Lacticaseibacillus paracasei subsp. paracasei: one gene and its partner. The main gene of each other region encodes a partner of the protein of the gene in region 2 in a complex. Links are inferred from orthologs where the notes say so. Each region holds a gene or a part of one and is shown on either strand. Other genes may lie near its edges. The genes, in order: secG and secY.

Evidence for each region.
Region 1: the proteins of secY (region 2) and secG are in contact, whole or in part, in a crystal structure (PDB 5AWW), measured with the Thermus thermophilus proteins. The link is inferred for Lacticaseibacillus paracasei subsp. paracasei from one-to-one orthologs. Residues at the interface, in WP_096411648.1 of Thermus thermophilus: Leu14, Gln16, Arg17, Phe20, Ile34, Pro35, Pro37, Ile72, Arg108, Arg109, Asn112, Gln113, Arg116, Ile117, Ile120, Pro145, Gly146, Trp147, Phe152, Phe155, Val156, Val159, Thr160, Val162, Ala163, Gly164, Ala166, Leu167, Trp170, Glu173; in WP_223903268.1 of Thermus thermophilus: Tyr5, Ile9, Tyr12, Leu13, Ala16, Leu19, Val20, Val23, Leu24, Gln26, Glu27, Pro28, Gln30, Gly31, Ala32, Asp34, Leu35, Met36, Gly37, Gly38, Ser39, Ala40, Asp41, Leu42, Phe43, Ala45, Arg46, Val48, Tyr53, Thr56.

Annotation. Positions count from the first base shown.
Region 1 is NZ_AP012541.1:964,845-973,132, forward strand. Bases 4,227-6,967 are described here. They hold secG (preprotein translocase subunit SecG), read left to right. Parts: upstream 4,227-5,349; coding sequence 5,350-5,586; downstream 5,587-6,967. Other genes in these bases: LBPC_RS04865 (ClC family H(+)/Cl(-) exchange transporter), read left to right, coding at 4,227-5,164; LBPC_RS04875 (alpha/beta hydrolase), read left to right, coding at 5,829-6,563; rnr (ribonuclease R), read left to right, coding at 6,565-6,967. In the rest of the region: tpiA (triose-phosphate isomerase), read left to right, coding at 1-197; eno (phosphopyruvate hydratase), read left to right, coding at 246-1,550; LBPC_RS04855 (MFS transporter), read left to right, coding at 1,880-3,142; LBPC_RS04860 (hypothetical protein), read left to right, coding at 3,148-3,504; more of LBPC_RS04865, read left to right, coding at 3,593-4,226; more of rnr, read left to right, coding at 6,968-8,288. UniProt on the Bacillus subtilis protein: Involved in protein export. Participates in an early event of protein translocation.
Region 2 is NZ_AP012541.1:2,568,285-2,576,754, forward strand. What follows is about bases 44-2,966. They hold secY (preprotein translocase subunit SecY), read right to left. Parts: upstream 2,207-2,966; coding sequence 881-2,206; downstream 44-880. Other genes in these bases: LBPC_RS12620 (adenylate kinase), read right to left, coding at 77-733; rplO (50S ribosomal protein L15), read right to left, coding at 2,206-2,646; rpmD (50S ribosomal protein L30), read right to left, coding at 2,680-2,865; rpsE (30S ribosomal protein S5), read right to left, coding at 2,877-2,966. In the rest of the region: more of rpsE, read right to left, coding at 2,967-3,380; rplR (50S ribosomal protein L18), read right to left, coding at 3,403-3,762; rplF (50S ribosomal protein L6), read right to left, coding at 3,800-4,330; rpsH (30S ribosomal protein S8), read right to left, coding at 4,361-4,759; LBPC_RS15965 (type Z 30S ribosomal protein S14), read right to left, coding at 4,785-4,970; rplE (50S ribosomal protein L5), read right to left, coding at 4,985-5,527; rplX (50S ribosomal protein L24), read right to left, coding at 5,552-5,863; rplN (50S ribosomal protein L14), read right to left, coding at 5,893-6,261; rpsQ (30S ribosomal protein S17), read right to left, coding at 6,293-6,556; rpmC (50S ribosomal protein L29), read right to left, coding at 6,577-6,771; rplP (50S ribosomal protein L16), read right to left, coding at 6,761-7,195; rpsC (30S ribosomal protein S3), read right to left, coding at 7,199-7,861; rplV (50S ribosomal protein L22), read right to left, coding at 7,875-8,228; rpsS (30S ribosomal protein S19), read right to left, coding at 8,246-8,470. UniProt on the Bacillus subtilis protein: The central subunit of the protein translocation channel SecYEG. Consists of two halves formed by TMs 1-5 and 6-10.

The DNA of each region.
Region 1 (8,288 bases), 1.6 Mb from region 2 along the record:
TCGCACATATTCGTGCAACGGTTGAGAAGTTGTATAATAAAGATACGGCAGATGCTGTTCGTATTCTTTACGGCGGCTCTGTTAAACCAGCGAACGTCAAGGAATTAATGGCTAAGCCTGATATCGATGGCGGTTTAGTCGGTGGCGCTTCGATGGATCCTGAAAGTTTCATCGCCTTGGCTAACTACCAAGATTAATCTGGGTTCTACTATTAAACAGCCTTCTGGCAAAAAGGAGAAGAATTTATGTCTATCATTACTGATGTATTGGCACGCGAAGTCTTAGACTCCCGTGGCAACCCTACTGTTGAAGTTGAATTGTACACTGAAGACGGCGGCTTTGGCCGTGCGTTGGTACCATCAGGTGCTTCAACCGGTGAACACGAAGCCGTTGAACTTCGTGATGGTGACAAGGATCGTTTTGGCGGCAAGGGTGTTTTGAAGGCCGTTGGTCATGTGAACAACGAAATCGCTAAGGCGGTTATTGGCCTTGACGTGACTGAACAACGCCTGATTGACCAAACCATGATTGACCTTGACGGTACCCCGAACAAGGGCAAGTTTGGCGCCAATGCTATCTTGGGTGTTTCCTTGGCTGCAGCCCGTGCTGCTGCTGATGAAGTTGGCCTGCCATTGTATCAATATCTTGGCGGCCCGAATGCCCACGTTCTGCCAACGCCAATGATGAACGTCCTCAATGGTGGTGCACACTCAACCAACACCGTTGACTTCCAGGAATTCATGATCATGCCTGTTGGCGCTAAGAGCGTTCGTGAAGCTGTTCGGATGGGTTCAGAAACCTTCCATGCTTTACAGGCACTGTTGAAGAGTAAAGGCGACATCACCGCTGTTGGTGATGAAGGCGGCTTTGCCCCGAACTTGAAGGATAACGAAGAAGCCTTCGAACTTCTTGTTGAAGCAATCAAGAAGGCTGGCTACAAGCCAGGCGACGACATTGCTTTGGCCTTTGACGTTGCTGCTTCAGAAATGTACGATGCCGAGAGCAAGACATACACAACCAAGTGGTCTAACCCTGACAAGAAGTACACCACTGAAGAATGGACCGACATGATTGATGGTTACATTAACAAGTACCCAATTGTTTCTGTTGAAGATCCTATCGACGAAAACGACTGGGAAGGCTGGCAGACATTCACCAAGAAGATGGGCGACAAAGTCCAAATCGTTGGTGATGATCTGTTTGTTACCAACACCGACTACCTGAAGAAGGGTATCGATATGGGTGTTGCTAACTCCATCCTGATCAAGCTGAACCAGATCGGTACATTGACCGAAACCTTCGAAGCCATCGAAATGGCTAAAGAAGCTGGTTACACAGCTGTTGTTTCACATCGTTCCGGTGAAACTGAAGATACAACGATTGCTGACTTGGTTGTTGCAACCAACGCTGGCCAGATCAAGACTGGTTCAATGAGCCGGACAGATCGTATCGCTAAGTACAACCAGTTAATGCGGATCGAAGATCAACTGGGTGCACAATCCTTGTACAAGGGCCGCAAGTCCTTCTACAATGTGAAAGCAATCGACTAATTTGCTTAATTAGTTGGCAGCTTGGAAAGCACGTTTCCGTTAAGGAGCGTGCTTTTTTTGTGGAGCGTGAGCTGGCGCGGTTAGAAACCAGAGTTTGTAAGTTCAAGGTCCTTACATGCAGGTTTCTGCGCCAGCGAGCGCGTTTAATTGTGCGCGAACAGGAGCGCTTAGAAGCCGGAACATAAGTGGCTTCGACCAAATGGCGTGGTTTTAGCGAGGTCGCTTGGGTTGAAAGAATCAGGATTTTTTAATCGGTGAGACTGAATCGCGGTTGTCGGGTGCACCTTTCTGTATACTAGGGATAAGCACAAATGAAAGGACAGTTTTCTATGCAAACGACGCCACCTCATTGGCAACGAAACATTGCTATCTTTTTGCTTGGTCAATTTCTTTCTGGCATTACCAGTATGACGGTTCAGTATGCGATCATTTGGCACTTAACGGCTAAAACTGGTTCTGCAACGATTCTCAGCATTGCTACTTTATTAGGTATGTTGCCGACGATTTTGCTGAGTCCTTTTGTCGGGCCTTATATTGATCGCTTGAACAAGAAAATGTTGTTGATTGTACCGGATATTGTCGCCGCTATGGTGGCACTTATTTTGAGTGCCGTTGGCGAGTTCGGTGGCTTTTTTCCTGTTTGGCTGATCTTTGTGTCGTTGCTGGTGCGGGCGTTGGCACAAACATTCCAGATGCCGACGATTCAGGCTATTTTGCCAACCATGGTCCCTGGTGATCAGTTGACGCGCGTGAACGGTCAACTCGGTGTAGTGAATTCGGCGAACATGATTATTGCGCCGGCACTGGGAGCTGTCCTTTTTGGCCTGATGCCGATGCCGCTTTTGATTTTGTTAGATGTTTTAGGTGCGATTCTAGGAGTCAGCTTGCTGTTGTTCGTTAGTATTCCAGAAAATCGCTTGGTCGGGACAACCGTCCATGTTGCGCAGGATGCCAAGGTCGGGTGGCAATTGTTGCGAGGCAATCGTGGCCTGTGGTATATGACTTTAATTGGCATGTTGACGACGTTTGCCTTCATGCCAGCCGCTAGTATGTATCCTTTAATGACCATGCGTTATTTTCATGGCACTGTCGGTCAAGCTGGGTTGATTGAAGTTGTTTATTTTGCTGGCTCGTTACTTGGCGGCCTGCTCATTAGCGTCTTTGGCCATTTTCGTGATCGTATTCATCCGATTGTCTGGGGGATGGTGGTCATTGGCGTGACGTTTGGATTAAGTGGTGTTTTGCCACGAACTGAAAATGGCTTTTTATGGTTTCTTATCTTGAATGGCGTTGCTGGCTTAGCTTGGCCGTTTTTCAACACGCCTCTGATCGCGATGTATCAGCAAAGCTATGCTCCTGAGACGCTCGGACGGGTTATGGGGATTTTGAATGCGCTAATGAGTCTGCCAGGGCCGGTCGGCTTGATCTTTGCTGGTCCCATCGCCGATCGCTTTGGTGTCGCAACTTTATTTGTAGTTGCAGGGATCGGCGTGTTACTGGCCGCTGGCGTTATGTTCGGCTTGAAGATCACCCGTGAATATGACCGCCAGTTGCAAGCAGATGGGTCATCAGATTTGACTAAAAGGGGATAGATCGTATGAAAAAATTTTTCACCGTGTTTGCTCGGCTAGAAGTTGTTTTAGGATTGACGATGTTATGGATGACGTGGGATGTCGGCTTGCGAGCATCTGGCCAGATTTTTGGCGCCTTAGTTGTTTTAATCGGGATTGTGCTTTTATACGGGTTGATCATTTATGCGTTGATTGGCTGGTTCATGGATCCTACGCACCGTTACTGGTATGTGCTGACACTGGTGCTAACTTTGCTGTACAACGTGTTAGCCTGGACCTTTCCCAGCGTCATGATCCAAACATGGGCCACATATCCATTTCCGCTTATCACTTTGTTAATCGGTGTAATGTTGGTTTGGGTGGCTCGGCAAGAAAAACAATAATTGGTTTTGCTGACTCGGGTGACTGAGTCGTTTTTGATTCCCAGCCAGAGGTATATACTGAGATCATGTTGTACTGGAGGGGAATTACTTGGCACGACCTGTAAAAGAAAAATTTGACGTTACTCGCCTGCGATTTGTGCTACTCGGACTACTCGTTGGTTTAATGAGCGGCACTGTTGTCAGCGCGTTTCGCTATTGTATTGAAGTAGGGCTGCGCTATAGTCGGCTGGTATATGGGCACTTGCGAATAGCGCCGTTTGTCTGGTGGCAATGGGCGTTGTTGATCGGTGTCAATCTTGGTTTGGCGTTAATCGTGGCGTGGCTTCTCAAGAAAGAGCCCTATATTTCTGGCTCTGGGATTCCGCAAGTTGAAGGCCAATTGGCTGGTGAATTGGAGATGCACTGGTGGTCGATCCTCTGGCGAAAATTTGTCGGCGGTGTTCTGGCGCTGGGGCCTGGGTTGTTTCTCGGACGGGAAGGACCGTCGATTCAGTTAGGCGCTTCAGTCGGGCAAGGTTTAGCTGCTGGGTTCAAGCTATCAGGAACTGATCGGCGATTGTTAATTGCATCCGGTTCCGCTGCTGGCTTGGCGGCGGCGTTTAATGCACCCATTGCTGGGACCTTGTTTGTCTTAGAAGAGGTTTATCATAATTTCTCACCGCTTGTTTGGTTAACGGCATTGGCTGGGGCAATTGGATCGGATTTTGTTTCACTGAATGTTTTCGGACTTGTTCCGGTGCTGCATTTAAGCTATTCGCGTAGTTTACCTGTATCGAGTTATTGGCATTTAATTTTGCTAGGCATTCTTTTGGGCTTGTTTGGGTACTTATACCAGCGAATCTTGTTGGTGATGCCGCGGTGGTATCGCAACTTGACACATTTACCGCGGCCATTACAAGGCATTGTACCGTTTCTGCTGGTGATTCTGGTTGGCTATTTTGCACCAAACTTACTTGGTGGTGGCAATGGTTTGATTGTCGGTTTTGGCCAGTATGTGCCATCTTTGCTTGTATTGATCGCAATTTTTGTTGTACGTTTCGTTTTTTCAATGATTTCATATGGTTCTGGATTACCAGGTGGCATTTTTCTGCCGATTCTTTCTTTGGGTGCCGTGATCGGTGCCATTTATGGCGTCTTCATGAATCAACTCGGCTTATTGCCGCACGTCTATATCATGAACTTAATCATTTTTTCAATGGCCGGTTACTTTGCTGGCATTGGAAAAGCACCGTTTACTGCGATTCTATTGGTAACGGAGATGGTTGGTAATTTGACGCATTTGATGCCGTTAGCGGTTCTATCGTTAACTGCTTATCTCGTGGTTGATTTGCTTGGCGGTGCGCCGATCTATGAAGCGTTACTCGAGCAAATGACAATGCCGAAAACAGTTCAACAGCTTCATCGACCCGACCGACTGGAAATACCGGTTTTCTTCGGCAGTCCCTTGAATGGCAAAATGGTCCGCGATATGCCATGGCCTAAAGAAGCATTACTAATCGGAATCCGGCGTGGCGAACAGGAAGTGATTCCACATGGTGATTCCTTGATCCGTGAAGGTGATACGTTGGTGCTGTTAACGGATGCGACCCAACGTGCTCGGGTCAAGCGGCGGATTGATGCGCTATCGGCGGCGTTGGGGAAAACGCACCAAAACTCATGAGCAAGTTATCTGTCAGGACGTTGACGTGCTTTTATTGTGAGTTATTTTACTTGCTGTGAGACGGTTCAAGTAGCTAAAAAGGTGGATTTCAGCAAAGATGCCTCTTTTAGGTAGAATGCGTTCGCCTTTATGTTGCTTTTATGCTAAACTACTAGGGTGAGATTTTTCGCAAGGGAGGCAACAACTTGCAAAGTTTATTGACCACATTTCTTGTGATCGATTCGATTTTGATCGTGATCGCAACATTAATGCAACCAAGCAAACAACAAGATGCGTTAAGCGCATTGTCCGGTGGGGCAACAGATCTTTTCGGGAAGACGAAATCCCGCGGCTTCGAAGCTTTCATGGAGAAAGTCACCGTTGTACTAGGTGTTATTTTCTTCGGCCTCGCAATCGCGCTGGTATATCTGGAAGCCCATTAACGAAAGTCTCCTGGTACTCAGGAGACTTTTTTTGCAGAGCGTTCATTGGCCCGGTTTCTGGGCCAGGAAACGCGTTTCGACAGCAACTGCGGTGGAATAGCTAACCATATGACAAGGCTGACTTTATCCGCCAATAGACAAGACCTACAACCGTTTTTTCACCGCAATATCGAGCCTTTTCACCAAGAGATTGAAGTTCCACTTGTCCACCCAGCCACTTGCCACAAAGGATGAAACCCATCATGATCTTTCGTGAACCGCAACCATTCGAATACGAGGGCACTGATACCGGTGTTGTTTTGCTGCATGCCTATACTGGCAGCCCAAACGACATGAACTTCATGGGGCGGGCCTTGCAGCGGGCTGGGTATGGCGTGTATGCGCCGTTGTTCACGGGACATGGTACCATTGAGCCAATGGATATTGTGACTAAGGGCAACCCAGATATTTGGTGGGCAGAGGCCAGCGCGGCTGTTTCGCATATGACAGCAAAGTATGACCGTGTTTTTGTTTTTGGATTATCACTCGGCGGTATTTTCGCCATGAAAGCTTTGGAAATATTACCCGGTGTCACAGCTGGCGGCGTTTTTTCATCGCCGATCTTACCGGGCAAGCATCATCTCGTGCCAGGGTTTCTGAGATACGCACAATATATGAATCGTTTGGCAGGTGTACCGGACGAAAGTACTCAGATTTTGGCTTACTTACCAGGCCAGCTGGCGGCGATTGACAATTTCGCCACTGGGGTTGCCGCCGATCTGTATTTAGTTAATAAGCCGATCTTTATCGGCCAAGCCGGTGCTGATGAATTAGTTGATGGGCAGCTGGCCTATCAGCTACGGGATGCACTCATCAATGCACCGCAAGTAGATTTCCATTGGTATGACAATGCCAAACATGTGATCACCGTGAATTCGGCGCATCACGCACTACAACAAGACGTTATCGCATTTATGCAACAAGAAAACGAGGGATAGCATGACCACAGTTGGCCATATTCGTAATGAACTTTTAGCAACATTTCGTAAAAATCCGAAGATTGATTATTCGGTCCAGACGCTGAGTCGTGCCTTGAAATTAAACGAAGGCACTGATTTTAAAACGCTGGTTCAAGCCTTAACTGGTATGGAAAATGACAATTTAATCCATCCCATTAGTGAAGGCCGTTATGCTTGGGGCGGCACGCCTAAAGTGTTGACAGGTATTTTCCATGGCAATGAAAAAGGGTTTGGTTTCGTTGCGATTGAAGATCAGGACAATGATGTTTATGTGCCGTCAACGAGCACTGATTTTGCTTTGGACGGTGATACCGTTGAAGTCCGTACCGTCCGTGAAGCACGCCCAAACGATACGCGTGGACCAGAAGGCGAAATCACTAAGGTTGTTGAACGCAGCCTAACGACACTTGTAGGCGAATTCAAACCATTTTCCGACAAAGATCGGGCCAAGTCTGGTTTTATTGGTATGGTTGTCAGCCACGAGAAGAAACTGAAGAATTTTCCGGTTTATGTCAAAGACACTGGTACCATGCCGCAATTAGGCGACATGACGGTTACCGAGATTACGGAATTTCCTAATGAACACCATCCGAAGCTGATGTATGGCATGGTGGTTGAAACATTGGGAAATAAGAATGATCCCGGTGTGGATATTATGTCATTAGTGATGCAAAACCATATCAAGACTGAGTTTCCTGATGAGGTAATGACTCAAACTAATGATATCCCGGATCATGTCACCCCAGAAGAACGGGTGAACCGTAAAGATATCACCGATCAAGCCGTTGTGACGATTGACGGCGACGACAGTAAAGACTTCGATGATGCCGTTGTCGTTTGGAAATTGCCAAACGGAAACTTCCATCTTGGTGTGCATATTGCAGACGTGTCGCACTATGTTACAGAAGGCTCAGCGTTGGACAAAGAAGCGTTTGATCGCGGGACTAGTACGTATCTGGTCGACCGTGTCATTCCGATGCTGCCATTCCGGCTGTCTAATGGCATTTGTTCGTTGAATCCTGGCGTTGATCGCTTGGCGATGTCTTGTGATATGGAAATTGATCAAGATGGTCACGTGGTTAATCACGAGATTTATCAAAGCATCATCAAGAGCCATGCGCGGATGACTTATAACAACGTCAACAAGATTGTGACCGACCATGACCCAGAAGTGATGGCCGAGTATCAGGAACTTGTGCCGATGTTTGAAGACATGGTTCAACTGCATCAAATTCTTTACAAGATGCGGCATGCTCGAGGTGCCATTGACTTCGAAGAAAACGAAGCCAAGATCATTGTTGATGATATGGGTCACCCAACAGACATTGTTCTGCGTGAGCGTGGTGTGTCAGAACGAATGATTGAATCCTTCATGCTGGCCGCTAACGAAACCGTCGCTGAACATTACAACAAGCAACATTTACCATTCTTATACCGGGTTCACGAAACACCAGATGCCGACCGCATTAAAGAATTCATGGAATTCATTGCTAGTTTTGGTATCACCGTGCCGATGAAAAAAGGCAAAGAAATCACCCCAAAGCAACTTCAGGATGTTGTGACAGATGTCACCGGCACGCCTGAAGAAGCAATGGTGAGCGTTAAAATGCTGCGGAGTTTAAAACAGGCTCGGTATTCACCAGATCCACTTGGACATTTTGGCTTGGCAGCAAAGTATTACTGCCACTTTACCAGTCCAATTCG
Region 2 (8,470 bases):
ACCGCATACCGCGATATTGTACCATAATTCTTCGACTTTGAAAACAGTCATGAGGGGCGTGCAATCGTCCAAGCACTTACTTTGCCACAGCAGCCAAAATCGCTTTGATCTCGGCAAACACCTTATCAATGTCCTGGTCGCCATTAACCGTGTGAAGCAGGCCCTTCTTTTCATAGAAGTCCAACAGCGGTGTGTTCATTTCGATGTTTACCTTGAGGCGATTTTTAACCGTTGCCGGTTTGTCATCTTCACGCTGGAAGAATTCATGACCGCCGCAACGATCACAAGTGCCGGCAACCTTTGGCGGGTTGTAGATTTTGTGATAAGTCGCGCCGCATGTCTTGCAAATAAAACGGCCAGACAAACGATCGACTAGTTTTGCAGGTGCAACATCGATATTGATGACAGCATCTAACGGTTTCTTCAGATCGGCTGTAATCGTTTCGAGTGCCTCTGCTTGTTGGATGGTGCGCGGGAAGCCATCAAGCATATAACCAGCATCGGTATCAGATTCAGCGAGTCGTTCCTTGACAATGCCATTCGTGACCGAGTCCGGTACGAGTTGCCCCTTATCAATGAAACCTTTCGCTTCTTTACCTAATGCGGTACCAGCAGCCATCGCAGCTCGGAACATGTCACCGGTTGAAATATGTGCAATCGGATAAGTGTCTTCGATCCGTTCTGCTTGAGTACCTTTCCCTGCACCGGGAAGTCCCATTAAAATGAGATTCACGTTGCATCCTCCTCTAAACGCGCTCGCCAGACTAGAACCTGACGTATAAACGCTCTTAAACACAATAACCGAACCCGGTCATCATACTCAGATTCGCTTACACATTGGACTCTAATCAAGCTGACTCACGTTCTGTTTAAATGACGTTTATTTTTTACTGTCGCCTTTAATCAAGTCTCCGCGAATGAAACCGATATACTCGCGTTTCATGAGTAAGCCGTCTAACTGACGAACCAATTCAATCGCTGTCATGACGACAATCAAGAGACTTGTGCCGCCCAGTCCGATTGACTGTGGCAAGCCCCAAATGTTGGCAGCTAACTGTGGCAGCAATGCAACCAGGCCAAGGAACAATGCCCCGACGGTTGATAACCGCATCAGTAAACGCGAGATATAATTCTCGGTTTCTTTTCCTGGCCAAACGCCTGGAATGTAACTGCCTTGTTTGGTTAAGTTCTCAGAGACCTTTTCGGGATTGACCTGAACAAACGCATAGAAGAACGTGAAAAGAATGATTAGAAGCGTGTAGATCGCAGTCCCGGCAGGTTTTTGCATATTGAAGATGTTGGTCATGACTTGATACCAGCCATCACCGCTATGATTCTTTTGAAAAGCCATCAGAATTGTTTGCGGAGTTACGATGAAGGAACTCGCAAAGATAACTGGAATAACGCCGGCCACGTTGACCTTTAAAGGCAAGTAGCTGTTGCTGCCTGCGCTGGTGACACGCCGGGTATATTGAATCGGAATCTTGTAATTTGCTTGCTGTACCCATGTGACAAACGTGATCACTAGGATCACGATAATGGCTAAGGCTGCCATGAAGGCAATCCCTTTCCAGATTTCGGCACCAGAGTATACCTGAACGTTATCGCGGTATAGCTCTTGAAGGCCAGAAGGCAAGCGAGCAATGATCCCGGAAAAGATCAGCAAGGAAACCCCATTACCAAGACCTTTATCAGTGATCTGTTCACCCATCCAAGTCAGCAACATGGTGCCGCCGGTTAAGATGATCCCGATCGTGATATAGGTGCTAACAGACGGATTTTTGACCAAGCCCATCGAACTTAACGTTTGAAAGCCGGCCGTAATCCCAATTGCCTGAAAGAACCCGAAGATAATGGTTAAGTAACGAGTCACCTGATTCAGCTTACGCCGACCAACTTCCCCTTGCTTGCTCCATTCAACAAACTTCGGAACGATATCCATCTGCAGCAGCTGAACCACAATCTGTGCCGTAATGTACGGTGAGACCCCCATCGAGAAGATGGAGTACTGGGCCAGTCCGCCACCACTGACAGTATCCAGCAGTGAGATCAGGCCTGTCGAACCGATTGATTGCAGCGCCTTTGCATTGACCCCGGGCACTGCGATCAGTGTACCTAATCGATAGACCAATAAAACCGCTAAAGTGAAGAGGATCTTGTTACGGATGTCTTTAACCTTGAGCGCGTTTTTCAGGGTCCTCAGCATTAGATCACCTCAATCGAACCGCCAGCTGCTTCAACAGCAGCCTTCGCTGCAGCAGAAGCCTTTGCTACCTTAATGGTCAGTTTTTTCTCAAGCTTGCCGTCTGCCAGCAGCTTGACGCCGTTCTTTTCGTTCTTAACGATACCAGCATCGATCAAGGCTGCTGGGGTTACTTCGGCGCCATCGTCGAAGCGGTTAAGATCGGAAAGGTTAACAACAGCATATTCTTTGCGGTTAATGTTGTTGAAACCGCGTTTTGGCATACGCCGGAACAATGGCATCTGGCCACCTTCGAAGCCAAGACGCGTTTTGCCGCCCTGACGTGCCAATTGACCCTTTGTCCCTTTACCAGCTGTCTTACCTTGACCGCTAGAAGTACCACGGCCCAGACGCTTGCGGGAATGACGGGAGCCGACACTCGGCTTTAATTCGTGCAATTGCATACTCTTGGGCACCTCCTTGTCGAAATAATGTTATTAATCCTTGATTTCTTCAACGGAAACCAAGTGTGAAATCTGGAAAATCGCACCACGAGTGGCTGCGTTGTCAGGCTTGATCACTGAGCTATTAACTCGAGCTAAGCCTAATTCCTTCACAATTTTACGTTGCTTAGGAAGACGGTGGGCAGCACTACGGGTCAAAGTAATCTTCAATTGAGCCATGTGTTTACCTCCTAGTCTTCTAATGATGACGCAGAAACGCCACGCAATTCAGCAACTTGTTCACGGGTACGCAGTTGTGTCAACCCGTCCATCGTTGCCCGGATCATGTTGATCGGGGTGTTACGGCCGAGTGACTTGCTGGTAATATCAGCAATGCCGGCAAGTTCCATGACGGAACGGATAGCGCCACCAGCAGCAACCCCAGAACCTTCTTCAGCAGGCTTCAGCAAAACTTCGCCGGCGCCAAAATGGCCGATAACTTCATGAGGAATCGTTGTGCCGACAATCGGTACTTCGATCAAGCTCTTCTTGGCCGCGTCAACAGCTTTACGGATCGCTTCAGGAACTTCTTGGGCCTTACCAGTTGCAAAGCCGACGTGACCATTCTTATCACCGACGATCGCGATCGCAGCAAAACGCAGACGACGTCCACCTTTAACAACTTTCGTGACACGGTTGATGGAAACGACTTGGTCTTCTAAGTCCAATTGGTTTGGATCGATAAATGATGCCATGTGTTGGTTATCCTCCTTTTTTCTAGAATTCGAGGCCATTTTCACGTGCTGCTTCAGCTAACGCAGCAACGCGACCATGGTACAGATAACCACCACGGTCAAAGACCACAACTTTATGACCATCAGCAACAGCACGCTTGGCGATCAACGCGCCAACTTGTGCAGAAGCAGCAGTCTTGTTTTCAGGATCTTTAATGTCCTTATCAAGAGTGGAGGCACTTGCTAGCGTCACACCCGCTACGTCATCAATTAATTGTGCGTAGATGTTTTTATTCGAACGGAAAATGTTCAAGCGTGGGCGCTCGCTCGTACCAGAAATCTTGCCTCGTACGCGGGCGTGACGCCGTTGCCGAGTCTTGTTCTTATCTGGCTTAGAAATCACAATGTTCACCTCTTGTTAAATTTGTTGAAGGTTAAGACTACTTACCAGTCTTACCTTCCTTACGACGGACATGTTCGTCAACGTAACGAATCCCCTTACCCTTATAAGGTTCAGGTGCACGGACGGAACGAACAACGGCTGCAAACTGGCCAACAACCTGTTTCGAGATCCCGCTGATGATGATCTGAGTGGTGCTTGGAACTTCAACAGTGACACCCTTAGGCGCGGTCATTTCAACTGGATGGGAATAGCCAACGTTCAAAACAAGCTTTTCGCCTTGTTTTTGTGCACGATAGCCGACACCGACCAACTTCATTTCTTTCTTGTAGCCTTCGGTAACCCCGACGACCATGTTGTTCAAGTTGGCCCGCATTGTTCCGTGGACAGCCTTGTAGGAATCATCAGGACGCGTGAAGTTGATCTCGTCGCCTTCCTGGTGCATTTCGATTTCCGGGGCAAAATGACGGGTCAATTCGCCTTTCGGGCCCTTAACCGTAATGTTGTCGCCATCTTTTGTGATGGTGACACCGGCTGGGACTTTAATGACTTTATAACCAATACGACTCACTTATCGGCACCTCCTTTTTGATATATTGAATTACCAAACGTAGGCGAGTACTTCGCCGCCGACGTTCTTGGCACGAGCTTCCTTGTCGGTGATAACACCTTCGGAAGTTGAGATGATAGCAATCCCTAAGCCGTTTAAGACCTTAGGAACAGCATCACTTTTAACGTATGAGCGCAGACCCGGTTTGGAGATCCGCTTCAAGCCAGAGATAACCCGTTCATTATTCTTACCATACTTCAAGAAAATGCGGATAACGCCTTGCTTGTCATCATCAATAACTTCATAGTCACGGATGAACCCTTCACGTTTCAGAATCTCAGAAATGTCTTTTTTCATCTTAGATGCAGGTACGACCAAGGATTCGTGACGCACCATGTTGGCGTTACGGATCCGGGTCAAGTAATCTGCGATTGGATCGGTCAAGACCATTGATTTAACCTCCTTTGTCTAGTGATTACCAGCTAGCTTTGCGCATGCCTGGAATTTGGCCGGCATGTGCTAACTCACGAAGGCAAATCCGGCAGAGTTTGAATTTACGATAAACGGAATGTGGACGGCCACAACGTTGGCACCGCGTATATTCCTGGACTGCAAATTTTGCAGGCCGATTGTTCTTAGCGATCATTGACTTCTTAGCCAAGTAGCGGACCTCCCTTATTTGGCGAATGGCATCCCGACTTGCGTCAGCAATTCGAGAGCTTCTTCATCAGTATTTGCCGTTGTAACGATGACAACATCCAACCCACGAACACGATTAACCTTATCGTAATCGATTTCTGGGAAGATCAGTTGTTCTTTAACACCCAAGGTATAGTTCCCGCGACCATCGAAGGACTTGGGGGAAATACCATGGAAGTCACGCACACGCGGCAGGGAGACATTGATCAGCTTATCCAAGAAATCATACATGCGTTCGCCGCGAAGGGTAACCTTTGCGCCGATTGGCATGCCTTCACGCAGACGGAAGCCAGCGATACTCTTCTTAGCCTTGGTGATCAGTGGATGTTGACCAGAGATCAGGGTCAGTTCGTCAACTGCTTCATCCAGCAATTTGGCGTTCTGAGTCGCATCACCAACACCCATGTTCAAAACGATCTTTTCGATCTTCGGTGCCTGCATGGTGCTCTTGTAGTTAAACTTGCTTACCAATGCAGGAGCGATTTCTTTGCTATAACGTTCTTCAAGACGATTCTCCATGAAAAAGTTTGTCCTCCTTCCCTATTATTTATCGATTGCGGTGCCAGACTTCTTAGCAATCCGCACTTTGTTGCCATCTTTAACTTCAGAACCGATCCGTGTCGGCTTATTGGTATCTGGATCAAGAAGCATCACATTGGACACGTGAATAGGTGCTTCCTTATCGATAATACCGCCTTGCGGATTAGCATTGTTAGGCTTTTGGTGCTTCTTGATCATGTTAATGCCTTCAACGACAACTTTATCAGCGTCCTTCAAGACTTTAGTGATCTGGCCTTCTTTGCCGGCATCTTTGCCGCGCATGACCCGCACTTTGTCACCAGTTTTGAACTTCATGTATCGCACCTCCTATTTGGTCAGAATGATTAAAGTACTTCGGGCGCTAAGGAGACGATCTTCATGAAATCGCCGTCACGCAGTTCACGTGCCACAGGTCCAAAGATACGAGTCCCACGAGGGCTCTTGTCGGCGTTAATGATAACTGCTGCGTTCTCATCGAACTTGATGTAAGAACCGTCAGCGCGACGGGCGCCAGACTTGGTCCGTACAATGACAGCCTTGACAACGTCAGCCTTCTTGACAACGCCACCTGGTGTTGCTTGTTTTACAGTTGCGACAACGACATCACCGATGTTACCAGTCTTACGGTATGAACCGCCAAGTACTTTAATCACCAGGATTTCGCGCGCGCCGGAATTATCCGCCACTTTAAGGCGACTTTCTTGTTGTATCACGGAATGGTCCTCCTTTCATCCGAAAAATTGATTAGATGATAACTGCCTTTTCGACAATGTTCAATAAACGGAAACGCTTATTGCGTGATAAAGGACGTGTTTCTGCGATCCGCACGATATCGCCAGTTTTAGCGGTATTGTCTTCATCATGCACGTAATACTTCTTGGAGTACTTCATACGCTTGCCGTAAACAGGGTGCATCTTGACCGTGCTGACTTCCACGGTGATCGTCTTGTCCATTTTATCTGAGACCACGCGGCCTTGATAAACCTTACGAGAATTACGTTCTGCCAAGGTAAATGTCTCCTTTCCGATTATTTATTGAGTGCCTGTTGCCGAAGGACCGTTTTGATCCGTGCAATGTTTTTCCGAACCTGACTCAAGCGAGCGGTGTTTTCCAATTGGCCAGTCGCCTGTTGGAAGCGCAAGTTGAACAGCTCTTCTTTATATTGCTTCTCTTTGTCGAGCATCTCAGCAGTGGTTAATGCAGTAATTTCTTTAGCCTTCATTTGATTGCCCACCTACTTCCTCGCGTGAAACGATCTTGGTACGGATCGGGAGTTTGTTGGATGCCAAACGCAAAGCTTCCTTTGCGACTGCTTCGGAAACGCCACCGACTTCAAACATGATCTTTTCACGTTTAACGACAGCAACCCATCCAGTTGGTGCACCTTTACCATTACCCATCCGGACGCCAACACCTTTACTGGTGTAGGACTTATGAGGGAAAATGCGGATCCATACTTTCCCACCACGCTTCATATAACGGGTCATTGCGACACGAGCAGCTTCGATCTGACGGTTGGTGATCCAGTGGGATTCCAATGCTTCCAAACCATATTCACCGAAATCGACGTTACGGCCGCCTTTAGCTGCACCGCGCATCTTCCCACGGAATTCGCGACGATGCTTTACACGCTTAGGTACTAACATTGATTATTTCCCTCCTTTCACACTATTTTGCTTTGGCTTTTCAGGTAAAATCTCACCACGATTGATCCAGGTTTTGATCCCGATACGGCCATAAGTTGTTGCGGCTTCTTCCCATGCGTAGTCGATATCGGCACGCAAGGTATGCAATGGTACTAAGCCTTCATTGTAATGTTCGCGACGTGCAATATCCGCACCATTCAAACGACCGGAAGCTTGGGTTTTGATCCCCTTGGCACCTGCTCGCATGGTCCGTTGCATTGCTTGACGCATTGCACGACGGAAAGCGATCCGTTGTTCAAGCTGACGGGCGATGTTTTCGCCAACAAGCTTGGAATCCAGATCAGGTTTCTTAATTTCCACGATGTTGATGTGAACTTGGCGGCCAGTCAGCTTGTTCAGCTGCTTACGCAAGTTTTCAACTTCAGAACCGCCTTTACCGATAACCATACCCGGCTTAGCAGTATGAATGGAAATGTTGACGCGCTTTGCGGCACGTTCGATTTCGATACGTGATACGGAAGCATCTTGCAGCTTCTTGTTAATGAAGTTTCGGATTTCAATGTCTTCATGCAGAAAGGCTGCAAAGTCTTTGTCTGCATACCATTTGGCATCCCAGTCACGGATGACACCGACACGGAAACCGGTTGGATTAATCTTTTGACCCACGCGTTATCCCTCCTTATGCTTCTTTTTCGGATACAACCACGGTAACGTGGCTTGTCCGTTTGTTGATTGGTGATGCGCTCCCCTTGGCACGAGGACGGAACCGCTTGAGGGTCGGGCCTTCGTTGACGTAAGCCTTGCTTACATAAAGGTTTTGTGCATCTAAGTCATAGTTATGTTCTGCATTAGCGATGGCAGACTTGAGTACCTTCTCGATGATCGGTGAACCGGATCGAGGGGTGAATTCTAAGATTGCCAATGCTTCAGCAACATCGCGACCGCGAATCAAGTCGATTACCAGGCGCGCTTTGCGAGCAGCAATCCGAACTGTCTTGGCCGTTGCCGTTGCAGACGTAATTTGATCAGCCATGAATGTTGTGCTCCTTTCTAGCGTGCTGTTGTCTTCTTGTCGTCGGTGTTATGACCGCGGAAGGTACGCGTAGGAACGAATTCGCCCAACTTGTGACCAACCATGTCTTCACTCACGAAAACTGGGACATGCTTACGACCATCATATACGGCGATGGTGTAGCCAATGAAACTTGGAAAAATGGTGGAACGACGGGACCATGTACGAATAACGGTCTTCTTGTCGTTATCTGCCTGCGCTTC